4 regions of the Guyparkeria hydrothermalis genome follow, and region 3 is predicted to be linked to each of the others. Evidence: predicted binding sites of a transcription regulator. Region 3 holds the regulator's gene; each other region holds the start of a gene.
The links. Region 3 encodes sigma-54, which starts transcription at its own class of promoters, with help from an activator protein. Its sites were predicted from a motif close to TGGCANGNTNCNTGCTT; they were not measured.

Region 1: flgB (flagellar basal body rod protein FlgB) is a predicted target of sigma-54. The motif match lies at 2,582-2,598, and genes of this name have one in related genera.
Region 2: glnL (nitrogen regulation protein NR(II)) is a predicted target of sigma-54. The motif match lies at 2,658-2,674, and genes of this name have one in related genera.
Region 4: glnA (glutamate--ammonia ligase) is a predicted target of sigma-54. The motif match lies at 1,893-1,909, and genes of this name have one in related genera.

Annotation. Positions count from the first base shown of each region.
Region 1 covers NZ_JAJSED010000001.1:97,930-102,136, forward strand. Annotated here, with positions in the region: gene flgA (flagellar basal body P-ring formation chaperone FlgA) at 1-449, opposite strand, end outside; gene LV476_RS00495 (chemotaxis protein) at 764-1,723, shown strand; gene LV476_RS00500 (CheR family methyltransferase) at 1,732-2,535, shown strand; gene flgB (flagellar basal body rod protein FlgB) at 2,638-3,045, shown strand; gene flgC (flagellar basal body rod protein FlgC) at 3,089-3,496, shown strand; gene LV476_RS00515 (flagellar hook assembly protein FlgD) at 3,523-4,207, shown strand, end outside.
Region 2 covers NZ_JAJSED010000001.1:1,693,577-1,697,783, forward strand. Annotated here, with positions in the region: gene ntrC (nitrogen regulation protein NR(I)) at 33-1,478, opposite strand; gene glnL (nitrogen regulation protein NR(II)) at 1,486-2,595, opposite strand; gene LV476_RS07865 (hypothetical protein) at 2,807-3,427, opposite strand; gene LV476_RS07870 (5-(carboxyamino)imidazole ribonucleotide synthase) at 3,457-4,207, opposite strand, start outside.
Region 3 covers NZ_JAJSED010000001.1:796,508-800,714, forward strand. Annotated here, with positions in the region: gene lptC (LPS export ABC transporter periplasmic protein LptC) at 1-311, shown strand, start outside; gene lptA (lipopolysaccharide transport periplasmic protein LptA) at 353-898, shown strand; gene lptB (LPS export ABC transporter ATP-binding protein) at 905-1,651, shown strand; gene LV476_RS03695 (RNA polymerase factor sigma-54) at 1,839-3,314, shown strand; gene hpf (ribosome hibernation-promoting factor, HPF/YfiA family) at 3,337-3,630, shown strand; gene LV476_RS03705 (PTS sugar transporter subunit IIA) at 3,823-4,207, shown strand, end outside.
Region 4 covers NZ_JAJSED010000001.1:1,938,162-1,942,368, reverse strand. Annotated here, with positions in the region: gene LV476_RS09050 (hypothetical protein) at 158-436, shown strand; gene LV476_RS11240 (hypothetical protein) at 433-555, shown strand; gene LV476_RS09045 (SDR family oxidoreductase) at 587-1,297, shown strand; gene LV476_RS09040 (hypothetical protein) at 1,372-1,686, shown strand; gene glnA (glutamate--ammonia ligase) at 2,032-3,423, shown strand; gene LV476_RS09030 (CsbD family protein) at 3,528-3,791, opposite strand; gene LV476_RS09025 (metalloregulator ArsR/SmtB family transcription factor) at 3,915-4,207, shown strand, end outside.

The sequences.
Region 1 (4,207 bases), 700 kb from region 3:
TTGGCGTCGACCGTTGCCAGGCTCAGGTCGGCTGCGGTGATCACGTCGCCCCGGGCGAGCGGGCGGGCGGCGACCACGGCCTGCTGGCGGCGGGTGAGTTCGATCGGAACGTAGATGCGCCACGGCGAGCTGCCGTGGCAGCTTACCTTGACGGTCTGCCGCCCGCGGTTGAGGTTGAGCGGCCGGCCTTCGTTGATTTCCAGTGCCTGGTCGCAGACGCTCAGCCGCAGGCGGGGGTCGAGCCGGTCAGCGCGCAGGGTGAGGTTGCCCCGGTCACCGCCCTGTCGATCCAGATATCGGTCCATGGCGGAGGCAACCTGCGCCTGGACGCTGGCAGGCGCCGCGGGGGCTGCCGCCGTGGCCTGGGCGGCAGCCAGCAGCGCGGCGGCCGTCACCAGCACAAGCGCGAGGAGACTCGCCGCACGCCGATCCGGTTCGCGCCTTGGCATTGCATCGTTGGGAGAGGGTAACTGGGTCATGAGAAATGGGTCATGGGAAAGCGGCAGCATGAACGGGTTGGATTACGCCGCTGGATCTTGCATTTACCATGCCACCGCGCCCGCATGCGGCGACCGGCACGCAAGCGGTGTGTGTCTGCGCTACCATGCCCTGACAGTCGGTCCGCCTACCGAAAACAGGCAGGAATGGGCGGGGTCCCAGCCTCTCTCCCGGTGGGCTAAAGATTGTCTCCCCGGGGCCGATACGACGTCTGGAAAATACAAGAATCAGCCAGCCCACCAATGCCACCAAGGCAGGACAAGTCGTGAAAAGCAACGTGATGTCATCAGTCGATTCCCGCACCCAGCTCGCCGGCCGCAACCGACTCGAGCTTTTGGTGTTCGGATTGGGCACGGATCAGCGCTTCGGGATCAACGTCTTCAAGGTGCGTGAAGTCATCCGCTGCCCGAAACTGACCGACGTGCCTCACTCGGACAGCTCCATCCGGGGTATTGCCGACGTTCGCGGTCACACCATCACCGTCATCGATCTGTCGGAGGCCATCGGCAAGGGGCGGATGACCGAAGAGCAGGTGCAGGACGCGTTCGTCATCATTACCGAGTACAACCGCGCGGTGCAGGGCTTTCTGGTCCACTCGGTCGACCGCATCGTCAATCTGTCGTGGAAGGAGGTGCTCACCCCGCCGAGCGGCACCAACAACTCCAATTTCCTGACGGCCGTAGCGCGCATCGACAAGCAGCTGGTGGAGATCATCGACGTCGAGCAGATCTTCGCTCGTGTCGTCGGCGTGGCCGAGACCGTGTCGGACGAGGTGATCGGTCAGTTCGGCGAGATCGCCAAGGGCAGCGACCTGGTGCTGGTCGTCGATGACTCGGTCGTGGCCCGCAAGCAGGTCGAGAGCACGCTGGAGCAGATGCACCTGCACCCGGTGGTCACGAAGAACGGGCAGGAAGCGATCGACACCCTGCGTCGCTGGAAGGAGAAGCAGCCGGAGCAGCTCGAACGGTTGGCCATGGTCGTCTCGGACATCGAGATGCCGACGATGGACGGCTATACCCTGACGTCGCTGATCCGCCAGGACCCGAAGCTCAAGAGCCTCTACGTGATCCTGCACTCCTCGCTCTCGGGTGTGTTCAACGAAAACATGGTCAAGCAGGTGGGTGCTGATCGCTTCATCCCGAAATTCCATCCGGACGATCTCGCCCGCGTCGTGGGCGAGGCGCTCACGCACCATGAGGTGCATCACGCTGTGGACGAGGCTTGACCGCGGGCATGAAGGCCGAAACCTTCGCCCGATTCACCGCCTTTCTCGAGCAGCACAGCGGAATACTGCTGAGCCCGGACAAGCAGTACCTGGTGGAAACGCGGCTCTCACGAGTGGCGCGTGCGCAGGGGCATGCGTCGGTGGAAGGGTTGATCGAGACGCTTCTCTCCCGTCGCGATCGCACCCTGGCGCGCGACGTGGTCGATGCGATGACCACCAACGAGACGCTCTGGTTTCGTGATGGCTACCCCTTCGCGGCCCTGGAAAAGAAGTTCTTCCCCGAGGCCGTTTCGGCCAAGAAATCGAGCTATCGCATCTGGTCGGCTGCCTGTTCCACCGGGCAGGAGGCCTTCTCGATCAGCATCACCGCCGAGGAACAGCGGGTGCCCTTCAATCTCGAGATCGTGGGCACGGATATCTCCGAGGCGGTGGTCGAGAAGGCGCGCAAGGGCGTGTTCGATGACCTGTCGCTGGGGCGCGGGCTCTCGCCGGAGCGCAAGCGTCAATATTTCGTCAAGACGGGCGAAGGCTGGAAGATCTCTCCGCAGGTCAGTCGCCGGGTGCTGTTCCGTCAGGGCAATCTGCTCGAACTGCGCCCGGAGGTCCGGCGCTACGATCTGGTGTTCTGCCGCAACGTGCTTATCTACTTCTCGCGCGAGACCAAGGCCAAGATCATCAACCGCATTGCCGACACACTTGTGCCGGGCGGTTACCTGCTCCTGGGCGCGTCGGAATCCCTTACCCAACTCAGCGACCGCTTCACGGCAGAGCGCCTGCCGACCGGTGGCACCGCCTACCGGCTCAAGGACTGACCGAGCCACCTTTCCGAGCTCGTTCGGCTCGGCCCTACCGAAAAGCTGGCACGCTTATCGCATAAGCCCTCGGCACTGACGCTGTGTCGAGGGTTTTTTTCGATGTCGATCATCAACGACCGCCTGTTTGGCATTCACGACGATGCGCTGAAGCTCCAGGAGCGCAGCCTGAAGATGCGTGCCGAGAACATCGCCAATGCCGATACCCCGGGGTACAAGGCCCGGGTGATGTCGTTCGACCGCGCGATGGAGGCTGCATTGCAGTCCAAGTCCGCTCCCGGGGCCGCCGGGCAGCTGGCGACCAGTGATCCGCGGCAGCTGGGCGGCACCTCGTCCTCGTCGATCCGCGAGGGGTTCTCGGTGCCGGACCAGCCAGCGCTGGACGGCAACACGGTCGATCTGGACAAGGAACGCGTCGGCTACACGCAGGATGCGATCGGCTATCAGACCACGCTCTCGTTTCTCAGCAGCCGGATTTCCGGCATCAAGAAGGCCCTGGGCGGACAGTGATCCGCCGGGCGAATCCCACTTTTGGAGTCAAGACAGGTGAATCATGAGCTTGTATGACGTTTTCAGCATCTCGTCGTCTGCCATGGCGGCGCAGTCGACCCGCCTCAACACGACCGCCTCCAACCTGGCCAATGCCAACGTGGACGCCTCGTCACCCGAAGAGGCGTACCGGGCGCGCCAGCCGGTATTCCAGACGGTACTCGAGGCCAACGGCGGCCGCGGCGTGAAGGTGGCCGGCATAACGGAGTCCCAGGCGCAGCCGGTGCAGAAGCACGACCCGGGCAACCCGCTCGCCGACGAGAACGGCTATGTCTACGGCTCGAACGTCAACCCCGTCGAGGAGATGGTCAACATGCTCTCCGCCTCGCGGACCTACCAGACCAACGTGCAGGTAATGGACACCACCAAGCAGCTGGCAATGCGCACGCTTCAGCTTGGCCAGGGCCAATAAGCGCGTAGCACCGCAGGGGATATGACATGGCCAGTTCCGTAAACAGCGATATCTATGCCGGCCTTGGGCTCGCCTCTGCGAAGGGCAGCAAGGGCGAGAACAAGCAGAGCCTCGACCAGACGGACTTCCTGAAACTGCTGACCACGCAGATGCAGAACCAGGATCCGATGAAGCCCATGGACAATACCCAGTTCGTGGCCCAGATGGCGCAATTCAGTTCGCTGCAGGGCATTCAGGATCTGAACGAGACCGTCTCGGGATTCCAGTCGTCCGTGCAGTCCAACCAGGTGATGCAGGCCTCCTCACTGGTGGGCAAGGCGGCCATCGTCAAGGGCGATACCGCGCAGCTCTACCACATGACCCAGGCGGACGGCAGCAAGGCTCCGTCGGGGATCCTCGGCGCAGTGGACGTGCCGACGGGTGCATCCGAGGTGAGAGTGGACATCACCAACGCCACCGGGCAGGTCGTACGGACGATCGATGTGCCGGCAGAAGGCTCCGACCGGGCGACCTTTTCCTGGGATGGCCGGTTAAAGGATGGGCGCATGGCGCCCGAGGGAAATTACACGGTGAATGCGAGCGCCACGGTCGACGGCAAGGGGCAGGCACCCCAGACCTACGTCGGGGCGGTCATCAGCAGTGTGGGCGTGACCAAGAATGGTCCGGAGTTGAATCTCGATGGTTTGTCGTCGGTCAAGCTGTCGGATATCG
Region 2 (4,207 bases), 900 kb from region 3:
CCGAATCCTGTTACAGGCGGCGGGCAATCGCCTCAGTGCTCGCCCAGCTCCTTGAGCTTGCGGGTGACGGTATTGCGGCCCCAGCCGATCAGGGCGGCGGCCTTCTGCTTGTGGCCGCCGGTGTAGGCAAGTGCTGCCTGCAGCAGGGTGCGTTCGAAGGCGGGGCCGGCGGTGGCCAGCAGATCCTCGTCGCCGGCCTTCAGGCGCGCTTCGGCCCAGCGCGACAGGTCGCTGGTCCAGCGCGACAGCAATTGGTCGTCGCCCTCGCCGCCGGTCTCGCCGGCCCCGCCCTGGCGTACCGTGTCGGGCAGGTCGTCCAGGCCGATCTCGTTGCCCGGCGCCATCACCGTTAGCCAGCGGGCGATGTTCTCCAGTTCGCGGACGTTGCCCGGCCAGGGGTACTCGCACAGGCGGGCCTCGGCCGCGCGGGTGAGGGCCTTGACCGGCACACCCAGCTCTTCGGCGGCCCGGGCGAGGAAGAAGCGCATCAGCTGCGGAATGTCCTCGACCCGCTCGCGCAGGGAAGGCAGCTTCAGGCGGATAACGTTCAGGCGGTGATAGAGGTCCTCGCGGAAACGCCCTTCCTTGACCAGGTCCTCGAGGCGCTGGTGGGTCGCGGCGATCACGCGCACGTCGCTCTGGATCAGCGAGGTGCCTCCGACCCGATAGAAATGGCCGTCGGAGAGCACCCGCAGCAGGCGGGTCTGCAGCTCTAGCGGCATATCGCCGATCTCGTCGAGGAACAGCGTGCCGCCCTGGGCCTGCTCGAAGCGCCCCCGCCGCTGCGTGGCCGCGCCGGTGAACGCGCCCTTCTCGTGGCCGAACAGCTCCGATTCCAGCAGATCCTTGGGGATGGCCGCCGTGTTGAGCGCGACGAACGGCCCATCACGACGCTGGCTGTGACGGTGCAGGGCCCGGGCCACCAGTTCCTTGCCGGTGCCGGACTCGCCGTTGATCAGCACGGTGACCGACGAACGTGCCAGCCGGCCGATGGCGCGGAAGATCTCCTGCATGGCCGGCGCGTTGCCGATCAGCTCCGAGCCCGATTCAGCCTCCTCGGGCACGGCGGCCTGCTGCGCCCGCTCCCGCGAGGCATCATAGGCCCGCTCGGCCAACCGCACCGCCTCGTCGATGTCGAACGGCTTGGCCAGGTAATCAAAGGCGCCCTTCTCGAACGCCCCGACCGCGCTCTCGAGGTCCGAGTGGGCCGTCATGATCACCACCGGGATCTCCGGATGCTCGACGGCCAGCCGGGTGAGGAAGCTCAGGCCGTCCTCGCCCGGCATGCGGATGTCGGAGAAGATCACGTCGGGCGCTTCGCCCCGGTCGAGACGCGACTGCGCGCCGGCCACCTCGTCGAAGGATTCGACGTCGAAGTCGGTGGTGGCCAGGGCGCGCTCCAGCACCCAGCGGATGGCCTGGTCGTCATCAATCACCCACAGGCGGGGCGCGGTCGGCTTGTCGGCAACGGCTTGCATGGCAGGTCTACTCGTTCGAAGAATCGGATGACACCGAACCCGGCGAATCATCATCGGGGTGGATCGGCAGAATCAGGGAAAAACGCGTGAGCCGGCGCTTGGGCACGAACTCGATCATGCCCTGGTGGCGTTCGGCGATGGTCTGGGCCAGCGACAAGCCAAGACCGCTGCCGCCCGCCCGGCCGCTGACCATCGGCAGGAACAGGGTCTCGACTAGCTCGTCGGGCACACCCGGCCCGTTGTCCTCGACATCGATGCGCACCGCCAGGCGGTGACGCTTGCCGTGGATGGTGAACTGGCGCAGCACGCGGGTGCGGAATGTCAGGCGGGGGTTGGGGGTCTCGCCCTCGCGCATCGCCTGGACCGCATTGCGGGCGAGGTTGAGCAGCACCTGGACCAGCTGGTCGCGGTCGGCCCATACGTCGGGCAGGCTGGGGTCGTAGTCGAGCTTCCAGTCGAGCGGTCGGTCACCCGCCTCGATGCGCAGCAGTTGTCGCACCTGCTCAAGCGGCTCGTGGACGTTGACCCATTCGAAATTGGGCCGGTCGATCGGCCCCAGCATGCGATCGATCAGTCCGCGCAGGCGGTCGGTCTCCTGCAGGATGATGCGGGTGTACTCGGTCAGGCGCTCATCGGGCAGCTCACGTTCGAGCAACTGGGCGGCGCCCCGTACGCCCCCGAGCGGGTTCTTCAGCTCGTGGGCCAGCCCGCGCATCATCTGGCGGGTGGTCATCTGCAGGGAATTGATGCGCGCATCGCGCGAGATGCGCAGGTGACGTTCGATGTCGTTGAGCTCGAGCATCACCCGGGCACGGGGGTAGTCAGGCCGCGGCGTGATGGCGCAGTCGGCGATCCGGACCAGCTCGTGCGCGAGCACCAGCTCCACTTCGCGCAACGTCATCACCTGGCTGGTGGACAGCGCCTCACGGATCGTGTCGACCAGCAGGGGATTGGCCTCGAAGACCGCGTCGAACCCAGACTTCAGCGCCGCGGTATAACTGGTGCCGAGGAACTGCTCCGCCGCCGAATTGAGATAGATCGGCCGGTTGCGCTCGTCGAGCACCACGATCGCGGTGTTGAGTGTGTCGGCAAGGCGGGGCTCGGTTCTCGGGTTCATGCACTGCTCCACCGGGCTCGGGCGGCCGGCAGGACGCTCCTGCCGGGCGGGTGGCTATTTTGGTGCAATTAGCGTGCCCGGCCGGACGACACGGCACGGAAACGGAGAAAACGCGCCGGGACGGGGCTGGACAAGCGCCGAGGCGGGGCAACGACTCAGACGAACGCGCTAAACGCACCCACTTAGTGCATGAAGATAGCCCAACGCTCCGTTATTGTGCAGACGTGACCAACGAGAACGTCACCGCTGCGCTCTCACGGAGCACCTCGCCGTCGCGGCGGATCTGGGCGATCAGCTGGTGGCGCCCCGAGGCAAGACCGTTGATCAGGTGACGCCGACCGCTGGAGTCCTGGATACGCGGCTGGCCATCGACCAGGATGAACACCCGGTCGTCCCGCTGCAGCGCGGGCTCGATGGCAAGCGCGATCGTGATGCTGTTGTGAGGGCGACTGGCCACCTCGCCGTCGACGGGCTCGACGATCTCGAAGCGCTGGTAGGCCGTCGGCTCGGGCGCAGGCTGGTTGGGGGCACCGGCATCCGGGGTCGAAGGAGCCGCCCCGGTCGACGGGGTCGTCTCGGGGGCCGTCTGCTCCGGCGCGTCGGCCGGCGACGATTCGGGCAGCTCGACCGGCTCCATCGGAATGACGGGCGCCGATTCGACTTCGTGCACCTTGGCGCCGGCCACCGGCTCGTCGGTGAATACCGTCTCGCCGGCACTGTTGGTGTACTGGTAGACCTTGGCGGCCGAGCCCGGCAGGGCCACGCCGATCAGCGCGACCAGGCCCAGCGGCAAAGCCAGCAGGCGGGGGTTCCATCCGGTGACGTCGGGCATGATTCCCTCCCTCGACGAGTAAGACGGGCTCAGTCGCCGGGCGGCGTGATCAGGCCCCGGAGTTGATCGAGGCGCGACTCGAGCGAATTGGCATCCGGCGCGGTGACGGTCACGTGACCGAGCTTCCGCCCCGCTCGCGGCGTCTTGCCGTAATCGTGCCAGCTGGTACCCGGCACGGCCAGCACGGCCTCCGGGTCCGGTAGGCGCCCGACCAGGTTAAGCATGGCGACTTCGCCCAGCGGGTCGGTATCGCCCAGCGGCCAGCCCAGCAGGGCACGGACATGATTCTCGAACTGCGAGGTGCAGGCCCCGCCGAGACTCCAATGCCCACTGTTGTGCACGCGCGGCGCCATTTCGTTGATCACCAGCCGTCCGTCGACGACGAAGAACTCGATCGTCAGCACGCCGACGTAGTCGAGCTTCTCCATTACCCGCTTCGCCGCACGCTCGGCTTCGGCCTGCAGCGGATCGCCCCGGTGGGCGGTGGTCTGCCAGAGAATGCCGTGATGGTGGACGTTGGTTACCAGCGGGTAGACGCGTTGCTCGCCACTGCGGCTGCGCAGGGCGACGATCGAGACCTCGCGCTCGAAGTGCTGCATCTTCTCCAGCACCGCCGGCACGCCGCCGAGCGCCTCCCAGGCCGAGGCCGCCTCGCCGGGGTTGCCCGGCCCGCCCTCGTGGGCGGCATGGGCAGGATCGGCCAACCGTACCTGGCCCTTGCCGTCGTAACCGAAGCGACGCGTCTTGAGGATTGATGCACCGCCGAGATGCGCCACGCCC
Region 3 (4,207 bases):
CGATCGACGCCGCGCGCGGCACTCTGCTCGACGGAGGCAAGAGCATCCGATTGGATGGCTCGGTGGTTGCCGCACGCGCGCCCCATCAGGACCGTGGTCGGCTGGAGCTGCGCACCGACCGGCTCTGGGTCTACCCCGAGCGCTACGTGGCCCGAACCGACCTCCCCAGCACGCTGCAGGAGTTGGGGGCATCCGGCGAGCGCCGTTGGACCAGCAAGTCCGACGCTTTCCACCTCGACTGGGACGAGCGGATCTTGACGCAATCCGACCGGATACGGGATCGGATCGAACCGCAGGCACAGCGCCAGTGAGCGCATCCGCACAGACACGACGCGCAGACAGGAAATACATCATGGCGATCATTCCGAATTCGACTTCTCGCTTGCAGGCAGCCGCTCTTCTTCCGGCCTTTTGCCTTTCGCTGGCCATGGCCGGGGCCACCTCACCGGCATTCGCCGCCAAGGCGGACCGCAACAAGCCGATCAAGGTGCAAGCGGACAAGAAGGTGACCAAGTATCAGGAAGGCACCAGCGTGTATACCGGTGACGTGGTCATCGATCAGGGCAGCCTGCATGCCACCGGCCAACGAGCCACCCTGTATCTCGAAGACGGCCAGCTGGTGCGCGCCGTGCTCGAAGGGCACCCCGCGACCTTCCGCGAGCGCGACGAACAGGGCAACCTGGTCGAGGGCAAGGCCAACGAGGCCGACTACCGCACCGCCAACGGCAATGTGATTCTTACTGGCGATGCCTGGCTGAAGCGCACCGGCGACGAGATCCGCTCTGATCGCATCACCTACGACCTCGACACCGAGGTGGTCGAAGCCGGCGAAAGCGATGGCGGTGCCCGCGTCGAGATGACACTGCAGCCACGCAACCGCGACGAGAAAGGGGACTAAGCGCTCATGCCGCGAACCACCCGCCACGCCCCGCTGCTGGAAGCGCGCACCCTGTCGAAGAGCTATGGCTCGCGGCCGGTGGTGCGTGATGTCTCGCTGCACGTGGAAGCCGGCGAGATCGTCGGCCTGTTGGGCCCCAACGGGGCCGGCAAGACCACCAGCTTCTACATGATCGTCGGCCTGGTACCAGTCGACCAGGGGGGCGTGTTTCTCGACGGCCGGGACATCACGCACACGCCGATCGACCGCCGGGCCCATCTTGGGCTCGGTTACCTGCCGCAGGAACCCTCCGTCTTCCGCAAGCTGACCGTGCGTGAGAACATCCTGGCCATCCTCGAGCTGCGCCGCGAACTTACGCGAAACGGGCGGCGACGGGCACTCGAGGAGCTACTCGAAGAACTCAACGTGACCCACATCGCCGATTCCAAGGGCCAGGCCCTCTCGGGTGGCGAGCGTCGCCGCGTGGAGATCGCCCGGGCGCTGGCGGCCAACCCGCGCGCCATGCTCCTCGACGAGCCGTTCGCGGGCATCGACCCCATCTCGGTGATCGACATCCAGCGCATCATCGAGCATCTGCGCGACCGGGGGATCGGCGTGCTGATCACGGATCACAACGTCCGCGAAACGCTCGGCGTCTGCAAGCGAGCCTACATCGTCTCCGACGGCGAAATACTGGCGCACGGCAGTGCCGACGAGCTGCTCGCCAACAAGTCGGTCCGCGATGTCTATCTCGGTCACGACTTCACCCTCTAGGCCCCGGATCCGGTGCGGGAACCGTTGGCACAACCGGGTGACATTCCGCTAAACTGACTCTCATGCAAATTGCATGCTCACCCCGTTTTCAGCCCCTCTCCTGCGGGCCGACATCCCATGTTCCGCAAGGCGCCCGACGTGCGCCGATGCCGGCAATGGATCTCGCCGGAGGTGACTCGTGGCAGGCATGAAGGCCGGACTCGAACTGCGGCTGGGCCAGTCGCTGGCAATGACGCCGCAGTTGCAGCAGTCGATCCGTCTGCTGCAATTGTCCACGCTCGAATTGAGCCTCGAGATCCAACAGGCGCTGGACACCAACCCCCTGCTCGAAGTGGCCGAGGATGATCGGGGCGAGGAAGAGTCCGCCGAGACGCAGTCCACCGAGGATCAGGACCCCGGCGCCCAGGCCGGCGAGGAACTGCTCGAGGATCGCAAGGACAAGTCGGCGGACGAGGACCTGGTGGTCGACTCGTCATGGGACGACTACTACGAATCCGACGGTGCCACTGCGCTGAGCAGCAGCGCACCGAGCGAGGACTACGACCCCTTCGCCACGCAATCCACCGGCGAGGACAACCTGCGAGATCACCTGCTCAGCCAGGTCCACCTCGCGTCGCTATCCGAATCCGACCGTCGCGTCGCCACCGCTCTGATCGAATCGATCGAGCCAACGGGCTACCTCGAAGAATCGCTCGACGAGATCGTCGCCCTTTTGCAGGACGAACTGCCGGAGCTCGACATCGAAGAGGCCGAGGCCACTCTGCACTACATCCAGCAGCTCGATCCGGTCGGCGTCGGTGCCCGGTCGCTGGCCGAATGTCTCACCATTCAGATTGATCAGAAATACGCGGACGACCCGGCGGCAGCCGATGCCCGGGCCGTGCTCGACGGCGACTGGCTCGAGGCAATCGCCCGGCGGGAACTGCCGCATGTCACCAAGGGGCTCGGCATCAGCCGCGAGCGACTCGAAGCCGCGCTGCGACTGATCCAGGTCCTCGATCCCCGCCCGGGGTTGTCCATCAGTGAGACGACAGCCGACTACATCCGGCCGGACGTGATCGTCACGCACCGTGAGGACGGCTGGCACGTCGACCTCAACCCCGAGATCGCGCCGCGGCTTCGTGTCAATCAGACCTATGCCAGCCTGATCGACCGTTCCAGCCGCGGCAAGGACGCGACCTACATCCGCAACCACCTTCAGGAAGCGCGCTGGTTCATCAAGAGCCTGCGCAGCCGCAACGAATCGCTATTGAACGTCGCCCGCGAGATCGTTCGCCGGCAGATGGACTTCTTCGAGCAGGGCGAGATCGCGATGAAGCCGATGGTACTGCGCGAGATTGCCGAAGCGCTCGACCTGCACGAATCCACGGTCAGCCGCGTGACGACGAACAAGTACATGCTCACGCCCCGCGGGGTGTTCGAATTCAAGTACTTCTTCTCCAGCCACGTCGGCACGAGTGACGGCGGTGAGTGCTCGGCCACTGCCATACGGGCACGAATCAAGAAGCTAGTCGAGGAAGAAAATCCCAAGAAGCCCTTGAGCGACGCCAAGATTGCGACCATGCTTGGAGACGAGGGGATCGACGTCGCTCGACGCACGATCGCCAAGTACCGGGAAGCGATGGGGATCGCTTCCTCAACCGACCGTAAGCGGTTGATATAGATACCATATAAAGGAGTCGTCTATGCAGATTGACATCACCGGTCATCACGTCGATGTTACCGAGGCCCTCAAGGCCCACGTCCACGACAAGTTCACTCGGCTGGAGCGGCACTTCGACAAGCTGGTAGACATCCACGTGATTCTCACCGTGGAGCGCAAAGAGGCCCAGAAGGCCGAAGCCAACCTCCACGTCAGCGGCCAGGACATGCACGCCGAAGCGGTCACCGATGACATGTACGCGTCCATCGACGCCATGGTGAACAAGCTGGATCGGCAGATCGTCAAGCACAAAGAAAAACTCACCAGCCACCGCTGACCCTTCGCGGGGAGCGATACCAGACTCTCCGCGATACGCCGGGCGACGGCCCACGGCATGACCGTCGCCTGGCAGGAGCCACGAGGTCGGTGTTGCACCACGAATACAACAAGCTATGATGCGCCCCGACTCGACCATTCCCGCCCCGACCCGCGAGCGATCCTCGCGGCAAGTCGACCGACAGGGTGCTTAATGAATACTGCCGAGCTGTTTCCGATCCACCACATCCGGATCGACGAGCTGTACCAGAGCCGCAAGCGAGTACTTGAAGTGCTCTCCGGCCTGCTTGCGGACGACGAACTCGGTGGCCAGCAGGCCACGCAAATCTTCGAGGCCCTGGTGGCCCGCGAACGACTCGGCTGCACCGCGATCGGTCACGGCATCGCGGTCCCCCACGGCCGCGTCGACGACATTCTCACGCCCCGGGGGGCCGTGGTTCGCCTGCGCGAAGGGGTCGACTTTGGTGCGCCGGACGGGGCACCCGTCACGCTGGTCATTGGCCTGGTCATCCCGGAAGACTGCCCCGAGCAGCACCTGGAGATCCTCGGCCGGTTGGCGCGACATCTCAACGACCCGG
Region 4 (4,207 bases), 1.1 Mb from region 3:
TTGCCGCCGAGCAGCACTTGACCAGAGGCTCGCCTCGCTTGGCGTCCAGGCCGATCGCGCGCCTGCCGATGATCGCTTCGCCCCGCAAGCAGAGGAGTTCGACTCGCAGGGCCGTCTGCGGCCCGAGCCATACCGTGAGGCGACCGGCCCGCGCGAGGTGCGTTCCGACGAGCGTGAACTCGAAGCCATCATCGCCCGCAACACCGAACTGGCCCGCCGCCTGGCCGTCGACCTGTCCCGGGATCTCGTAAGCGTCAAACTGCTGGTGCCACTACCACCGGATTTCCCGGCGATGGGCGGGCAGACCCTGCGCCTGACGGCCGGCGCCGAAGTCCGCGAGGTGCCCACGCCCAACGGCGATACCCGACTGGACGTGATCGTCACCGGCATGTGCCTTTCCGGGTGCCACTACCCAATGCGTGGATCGGCGGGTTGAAGGGCGTCGACCTGATCGAGCAGTTCGACGACGATCCGGGTTTCTGGCAGGCGCTGGCCGACGGCGTGGCGCGCGTGCAGGTCGAGGAAGGCGAGTTGGTGCTCCGGGTCGCCGAATGACACTGATTGACATCAACAGGAGGCAAACCGGGTGAAGACCGCACTGATCACCGGCACCAACCGTGGCATTGGCCTGGAACTGACTCGCCAGCTCCTCGACGACGGCTGGCGAGTCCACGCCACCGCTCACCACCCGGTGGACTCGACCGAGCTCACTGAGCTAGCCGAACAGTTTCCGGCCACGCTGGAACGCCACGCACTCGACGTGGGTGATCCGACCGCCATCAATGCGCTCTCCCGCGAACTGGCGGACGAATCGATCGACTGGCTGATCAACAACGCCGGCATCTACAGCCCACGCGGTGCCGCCTTCGGCAACGTCGAAGACGTCGATGTCTGGCTGGAGGTGTTCCGCATCAACAGCGTCGCGCCGATGCTCGTGATGCAGGCGTTCGCCGAGCAGGTTGCCCGCAGTGAGGAGAAGAAGATCGGCATTCTTTCGAGCAAGGTCGGCTCGACGGGCGACAACGGCTCGGGCGGTGGTTACATCTACCGCTCCAGCAAGGCGGCGGTCAAGGCGGCGGTCAACGCGGTGATCACGAGCGCCTCGATCGACCTCGAACCCCGGGGCATCAACGTCGTCGCGCTCCATCCCGGCTCGGTATGGACCGACATGGGCGGCCCGCACGCCGAGATCACCACCGCCCAGAGCGCCGCCGGACTGCGCCACAACATGGCCGAGCTGAGCGAAGCCGACCGCGGGCGGTTCATCGACATCGACGGCACCACCATCCCCTGGTAAGCGGGCATTGTTTCCGCGAACGGGAATCGTTATCGTTTGCACGAACCGTAACGATTCACCGGGGGGGGGCGGCCATGCGACTGATGCACCACTGCGGAGCTGTTGGCGATCGGGTCGAGGTGCGCGCCAGCGATCAGGACCAGGTGATCGCCGACTTCCGCTACGACGAACTCGACCGCTTCATCGCCGAAGGCAAGCTGTCGGCCGCCGAGCTGTTCGACCGCAGCGAGACCGGTTGTGCGGCCCTGTGCCGACGGCTGGCACTACTTGCCTGCGCGCAGGCCTGCCGTCAGGGCATGACCTGCCTTGCCGTCGACTGCCCGCATCACCCGGCCTCCCGATCTTCGGCAACACCACCTCAACGAGGCACCCGCACGGCCGGGCCGTGATTCATCGTGGTGCGTTGCGGATGGCTGTCGCACCTTACTGGTGCATGAAGCGGCCGACGTACCCGGCAGACCCCTCGCCGATTCATGACCTGAATGACCGGCCACACAGCGGCGGCTCGTGACAGCCGCGCATAATCAGGCAGTTGCGGAACAAGGTCACGCCCCCGGGCCGAAACCGCAAACCACCGCACCCCGGTCATGCAAACCGGCACGGTTTCTGCTTTTCTTGCACCAAGTCGGGCATCAGCGGATCATGTCGGCAGTTCGCCGCGCGCACCGCGCCCGCCGCATTTCGAGATTCAACGTCTACCGGAGGATTCCATGTCCAACGCGACCAACAAAGTCATGACCATGATGGAAGAGCACGGCGTCAAGTTCGTCGACTTCCGCTTTACCGACACGCTGGGCAAGCAGCAGCACGTCACCTACCCGGCCAGCCACATCGACGAGGACACCTTCGAAGAAGGCGTCATGTTCGACGGCTCCTCGATCGCCGGCTGGAAGGGCATCAACGCATCGGACATGATCCTCATGCCGGACGCCGAGTCCGCCAACATCGACCCGTTCTCCGAAGAGCCGACCCTGATCGTCATCTGCGACATCATCGAGCCGGACACCATGCAGGGCTACAACCGTGACCCGCGCTCGGTCGCTCGTCGCGCCGAGGCCTACATCCAGTCCTCCGGCCTGGCCGACGTCGCCTTCTTCGGTCCGGAGAACGAGTTCTTCATCCTCGACGACGTTCGCTGGGGCTCGGACATGTCCGGCTCGTTCGTCAAGATCGACTCCAAGGAAGCCGCGTGGAATGCCGAACGCGTCTACGAAGACGGCAACATGGGCCACCGCCCGGGCGTCAAGGGGGGCTACTTCCCGGTACCGCCGGTCGACTCCCTGCACGACATCCGCCAGGCCATGTGCCTTGTGCTCGAGGAGATGGGCCAGAACGTCGAGGTACATCACCACGAAGTCGCAACCGCCGGCCAGTGCGAGATTGGCGTCGCGTTCAACACGCTGGTCAAGAAGGCCGACGAGGTCCAGGATCTCAAGTACGTGATCCACAACGTCGCGCACGCCTACGGCAAGACCGCCACCTTCATGCCCAAGCCGATCGTCGGCGACAACGGCTCCGGCATGCACGTCCACCAGTCCATGGGCAAGGACGGCAAGAACCTGTTCTCTGGTGACGGCTACGCGGGTCTGTCCGAAATGGCGCTCTACTACATTGGCGGCATCATCAAGCACGCCCGCGCACTGAACGCCTTCTGCAACCCGTCAACCAACAGCTACAAGCGTCTGGTTCCGGGCTTCGAAGCGCCGGTCAAGCTGGCATACTCCAGCCGTAACCGCTCGGCTTCCATCCGGATCCCGTTCGTCGCCAACCCGAAGGCGCGCCGCGTCGAGCTGCGCTTCCCGGACTCCACCGCCAACCCGTACCTCGCGTTCGCGGCAATGCTGATGGCCGGCATCGACGGCATCCAGAACAAGATCCACCCGGGCGAAGCGGCAAGCAAGAACCTCTACGACCTGCCGCCGGAAGAAGAGAAGGATATCCCGGAAGTGGCCTTCTCCCTGGACGAAGCCCTCAAGGCCCTGGACGAGGACCGCGAATTCCTCACCCGTGGCGACGTCTTCAGCGACGACCTGATCGACGCCTACATCGAGCTCAAGGGCGAGGAAGTCCAGCTGCTGCGGATGACCACGCACCCGGTCGAGTTCGACATGTACTACAGCGTGTAAGCCGCGCTGTAATCGCCGGGCCCGCCCGGCGACCGGAAATGACAACGCCCCGCTTTTGCGGGGCGTTTTTTGTGGGCAACGGAGCGACGAGAGCAAGACGAGGGTCAGTCTCCCGAATCCTTCAAGGACTTGCAGTCCTCCGTGGGCACACCGTCAGGGCCGAGCTTTTCCTTCAACTTCTCCCGAAACTCCCGAATCTGCTCCCGTGCCTCCGCTTCGCTCACGCCGTAGCGCCGCTGGATCTTGCCGATCAGTTCCTGCTTCTTCCCTTCGATCACGGCAAACTCGTCGCCCGTGATACGACCCCAGTATTCCTCGGCACAACCAACGAACGATCGCCAGTTGCCCTCAATGTGTTCCCACTTCATATGGAACTCCTGCGCCTTTTTGCCCTCTTGATTGTAGGCAATAAAAAGAGAGCTGCCGAGATGAAGGGCATTCACTCAGGAACCCGAACTGAATCAATCTCATTACAACGGACACATACCCACGTGAATAGAGAAGCGAACATACAACCCGAGGCCCTTTTTCGCGCACTGGGCGACTCCACACGGCTGCGAAGCCTGATGCTGTTACTGCGGGAGGGTGAGCTGTGTGTCTGCGAACTGACCATGTCGCTCGACCTGAGTCAGCCCAAGATCTCCCGGCACCTTGCCCACCTGCGCGAGGCGGGCATCGCCGAGGTGCGCCGCGACGGCACGTGGGTGTTCTACCGCGTCAACGAGCGGCTGCCCGACTGGGCTCGAGAAGTTCTGCGATGCACCTTGGCCGGCACCGAAGAGCT